DNA from 2 places in the Streptomyces sp. AK010 genome. Region 2 is predicted to be linked to the other one. Evidence: riboswitches for the same ligand, from Rfam matches in the RefSeq annotation. Region 2 holds a riboswitch; the other holds the start of a gene.
The links. Region 2 has a riboswitch for S-adenosylmethionine ahead of HDC93_RS13135 (aminotransferase class V-fold PLP-dependent enzyme). Riboswitches for the same ligand answer to the same signal wherever they lie in the genome.
Positions count from the first base shown of each region.

Region 1: linked by a shared signal. The riboswitch ahead of thrC (threonine synthase) and the one ahead of HDC93_RS13135 (aminotransferase class V-fold PLP-dependent enzyme) in region 2 are both predicted to bind S-adenosylmethionine.

Region 1 covers NZ_JACHCX010000002.1:136,287-138,674, forward strand. Annotated here, with positions in the region: gene HDC93_RS03875 (trehalose-6-phosphate synthase) at 1-23, opposite strand, end outside; gene HDC93_RS03880 (glucosyl-3-phosphoglycerate synthase) at 97-1,041, opposite strand; SAM riboswitch class I at 1,222-1,378, shown strand; gene thrC (threonine synthase) at 1,397-2,388, shown strand, end outside.
Region 2 covers NZ_JACHCX010000005.1:433,192-435,579, forward strand. Annotated here, with positions in the region: gene HDC93_RS13135 (aminotransferase class V-fold PLP-dependent enzyme) at 1-1,251, opposite strand, end outside; SAM riboswitch class IV at 1,429-1,545, opposite strand; gene trpD (anthranilate phosphoribosyltransferase) at 1,620-2,388, opposite strand, start outside.

The sequences.
Region 1 (2,388 bases), on a different contig from region 2:
GCAGCACCGTTCGTCGAAGCCATAAGCCTCAACCTAGCCCGCCCCATGAACGCTCAAACGTGCGGATCTGCCGCGTCCGGCCGAAAACCGCCCCGGTCAGGCCGCTCTCCGCGCCTGGTACTCGGCGATGTCCACCATCGGCGGACGCTCCTCGGTGTCCACGGAGTACGTCAGCGGCTCGAAGCCGTCCTCGCCCCGCTCGAACTGCGTCAGGGACGGCCGGATCAGATGCCCGCGGGCCAGCCGCAGCTGGGCCGTGCGGTAGATCGCGGCGGCCATCCGGCCCAGCGCCTGCCCGTCCTGGTGCCGGTGCTTGCGCACCCCCACGTCCACCTGGGCGAGGGCGTCCAGGCCCGCCAGGTGCAGGGCGTCGACCAGCATGCCCAGCTCCACGCCGTACCCGACGGGGAACGGCAGCTGCTCCAGCAGGGAGCGGCGGGCCGCGTACTCGCCGCCGAGCGGCTGCACGAAGCCGGCCAGCTGCGGCCAGTGCATGTTGAGCAGCGGGCGCGCCATCAGCTCGGTGACCCGGCCGCCCTGCCCCGCAGCGCCGGCGAGGGGACGGTCGTACATGGCCTTCACCAGGTCCACGTCCGGGTCCGTGAGCAGCGGGCCCACGATCCCGGAGACGAAGTCGGACGAGAAGTCCCTGAGGTCGGCGTCGATGAAGCAGACGATGTCCCCGCGGGTGACGAGGAGGGAGCGCCACAGCACCTCACCCTTGCCGGGCACGGCGGGCAGGCGCGGGAGTATCGCGTCCCGGTGCACCACCCGCGCGCCCGCGGCGGCGGCCACCTCGGACGTGCGGTCGTTCGAGCCCGAGTCGACGACGACCAGCTCGTCGACGAGCGGCACCTGCCGCATCAGGTCGTGGCGGATGACGGAGGCGATGTCCCCGACCGTCGCCTCCTCGTTGAGCGCGGGCAGCACCACGCTGACCGTCTGGCCCGTGCGCTGCTTCGCGGCGAGCATCTGGTGGAGGGGGCGTTCGTTCGCTGACCAGGAGCGGGTGCTCAGCCAGCGCTCGACTTCTTTCAGCACCTCGGCGGCTCCTCTGCGTACTCTCGGCGGGACGGACTGCCCGCCGCGGTAGCGGCTGACGGGTACAGTCATCTCGCGGTTCGGACGACTATCTCAACTGTCCTGGTCGTCGGTTACAGTCTTGAACAAGGCGGATGACCATCGCATGTCCGGGGTCACCCGCCGCCTACAACCACATACAGCTCATCCAGAGGGGCAGAGGGAAACGGCCCGATGAAGCCCCGGCAACCCTCCAGTCGGTACTCGTAGGTCACGGTCGACCACAGGCGCGAGGCTCCCGGCTCGGGAAGGTGCCAAATCCGTCTCACGGCGAGATGCGTCGTGAGGAAGATGAGGAGAAAGGGCCTCGCCTCACATGGCTGCGCAGACTGTTGCAAGCACCACTGAATCCACCGTAGACCTCGGCCCCGCCGCCGCGCTGAGCTGCCGCGAGTGCGGTCACCGCGTGCCCCTCGGCCCGGTCTTCGCGTGCCAGGAGTGTTTCGGCCCGCTGGAGATCGCCTACGACTTCTCGGCCTACGAAACCGAAGAGCTCCGCAAGCGCATCGAAGCGGGACCCGCGAACATCTGGCGCTACGCCCCGCTGCTGCCGGTCCCGGCCGACGTCGCGGACAAGCCGAACATCAACCCCGGCTGGACCAAGCTCGTCAAGGCCGACAACCTCGCGCGCGAGCTGGGCGTCGACGCGGGCAAGCTGTTCGTGAAGGACGACTCCGGCAACCCGACGCACTCCTTCAAGGACCGCGTCGTGGCCCAGGCCCTGGAGGCCGCCCGCGCCTTCGGCTTCACCACGCTCTCCTGCTCCTCCACCGGTAACCTCGCCGGTGCGGTGGGCGCCGCCGCGGCCCGCGCCGGCTTCCGCTCCTGCGTGTTCATCCCGCACGACCTGGAGCAGGGCAAGGTCGTGATGGCCGCGGTCTACGGCGGCGAGCTCGTCGGCATCGAGGGCAACTACGACGACGTGAACCGCTTCTGTTCGGAGCTGATCGGCGACCCGGCGGGTGAGGGCTGGGGCTTCGTCAACGTCAACCTCCGGCCGTACTACGCGGAGGGCTCCAAGACCCTCGCGTACGAGATCTGCGAGCAGCTCGGCTGGCAGCTGCCGGACCAGCTGGTGGTGCCGATCGCCTCCGGCTCGCAGCTGACGAAGATCGACAAGGGTCTTCAGGAGCTGATCAAGCTCGGGCTGGTCGAGGACAAGCCGTACAAGATCTTCGGTGCGCAGGCCGAGGGCTGCTCGCCGGTGTCCGTCGCCTACAAGGCCGGGCACGACGTCGTCCGCCCGCAGAAGCCGGACACCATCGCCAAGTCCCTCGCCATCGGCAACCCGGCGGACGGGCCCTACGT
Region 2 (2,388 bases):
GACCCGGATGGCGTTGAGCGACTTCTCCCCGGGCGCGGCCTCCGGCGCCCCGCACTCCCCCTGCGCCTGCGGGTCGCTGCCGAGCAGGGTGCGCAGCAGCGGGTGGGCGCAGAACAGCCCGTCCCGTACGCCGATGCCGTACTCGGCGGACAGGGCTGCGGCGAAGTGGGAGCTGTTCCAGCCCTCGACGACGAAGGAGAGCACCCCGACCCGCGGCGCCTCGTCCCCGAAGAGGGACAGGAACCGCACCTCGGGGACGTCGGCGAGTCCGTCGCGCACCTTGCGGACCAGGTACTGCTCGCGGGCGACGAGGGTGTCGAAACCGGCCTCGGTCAGCGCCTTGCAGGCCGACGCGAGGGCGTAGGCGCCGATGACATTGGGCGACCCGGCCTCGTGGCGGGCGGCGCTGTCGTGCCACTCCACGTCCACTCCGCCGTCCTCCCGCCGGCCGACCTTGCGGCTGGCGCCGCCGCCCGCGAGGTACGGCTCGGCCGCGCGCAGCCAGTCGGCCCGCCCGGCCAGGACGCCCGAACCGAAGGGCGCGTACAGCTTGTGCCCGGAGAAGGCGACCCAGTCGACGTCGAGGTCGGCGACGGAGACCTGGTGGTGCGGGGCGAGCTGCGCGGCGTCCAGCACGATGCGCGCACCGTGGGCGTGCGCGGCCGCCGTGAGCTCCCGCACGGGCCACAGCTCACCGGTGACGTTCGAGGCGCCGGTGACGCACACGAGAGCCGGTCCGTGGCCCCCCTCGATCGACACGGCGCGGTCGGCGAGGGCGCGCTCCAGGGTCTCGACGGCCTCGCGGGGGCTGCGCGGGGCGTCGAGGTAGGTGACCTGGGCGCCGCGCCACGGCAGCAGCGAGGCGTGGTGCTCGGTCTCGAAGACGAAGACCCGGCAGCCTGCGGGGAGCGCGGCGGCGAGGAGGTTGAGGGAGTCGGTGGTGGACCGGGTGAACACGACCTGGTCGCCCTCGCGGCAGTCGAGGAACTCCGCGACGGTCCGGCGGGCGTTCTCGAACAGGTCGGTGGAGAGCTGGGAGAGGTACCCGGCGCCGCGGTGCACGCTGCCGTAGTACGGCGCGTAGGCGGCGACGTCGTCCCAGACCCGCTGGAGCGCCGGGGCGCTGGCGGCGTAGTCGAGGGCGGCGTAGGTGACCTCGCCGCCGGTCACGAGCGGCACGGTAACATCCCGGCCCAGAACGGGCAGCGGGGCACAAACGGACGGGACGGCGGCAGCGGTGGAGACGGACATGGTGAACTCCCGTGAAGGCAGGTGGAATCCGCCCGCGAGCCGGTACGGCTACCAGCGGGGGTGAAGGAAAGAGGGATGCGGAGGCGGGGCTCTGCGGCCCTATCGCATTCGCTGATTCACGGGAGGACTCCTCGACGACCAGGACCCCTGGCCCCACACTTTTCAAAGCGTGCGAGGGGTCCGCGCTTGCCGCAGACCTCGCTGCCTGCGGCCTGGTCTTCACCCGGGGCACCCCGCCACGGACGGAGGGTTGCCGGACAGTCGGCCGGGGCCTCATGACTGTCACTCATGACCTGATCAGGAACGTACGCGAAAGGATCGGCGTCCCGCAACCCGAGTCCGGATCGCGGGACGCCGTCCGTGGTGCCCTACCTGTTGCTGGCGGCCACCCAGCGCTCCAGCGTGCGCTTGGCCGCGCCCGAGTCGATCGACTCGGCCGCCTTCACCATCCCGGCGCGGATCTGCTCGGCCAGCGGCGCCTGCGTCGGCTCCAGGGCCACCAGGGCCGCCGCCGAGTTCAGCACCACCGCATCCCGCACCGGCCCGGTCTCCCCGTCCAGGAGCTGCCGCGCGACCTCGGCGTTGTACGAGGCGTCCGCGCCGCGCAGCGCCTCCACGGGGACCAGTTCGAGGCCGACGTCACGCGGGTCGAAGGCCTCCTCGGTCACCTGGCCGCCCCGGACGATCCACACCCGGGAGGTGGCCGTGGTGGTCAGCTCGTCCAGGCCGTCGTCGCCCCGGAAGACCAGGGAGGAGTTGCCACGCTCGGCGAAGACGCCCGCGACGATCGGCGCCATGCGCGGATCCGCCACACCGACGGCCTGGGCGCGGACCCGGGCCGGGTTGGTGAGCGGGCCGAGGGCGTTGAACACCGTGCGGATGCCCAACTGGCCGCGGGCGGCGCCCGCGTGCCGCAGCGCCGGGTGGAACTTCACCGCGAAGCAGAAGGTGATCCCGGCCTCCTCGGCGACCTCCGTGACCCGGTGCAGGGGCAGCTCCAGGTTGACGCCGAGCTTCTCCAGCACGTCGGAGGCCCCGGACGCCGAGGACGCGGCGCGGTTGCCGTGCTTGACGACCTTCGCGCCGGTGCCGGCGACGACGATCGAGGACATCGTGGAGATGTTGACCGTCTTCGCG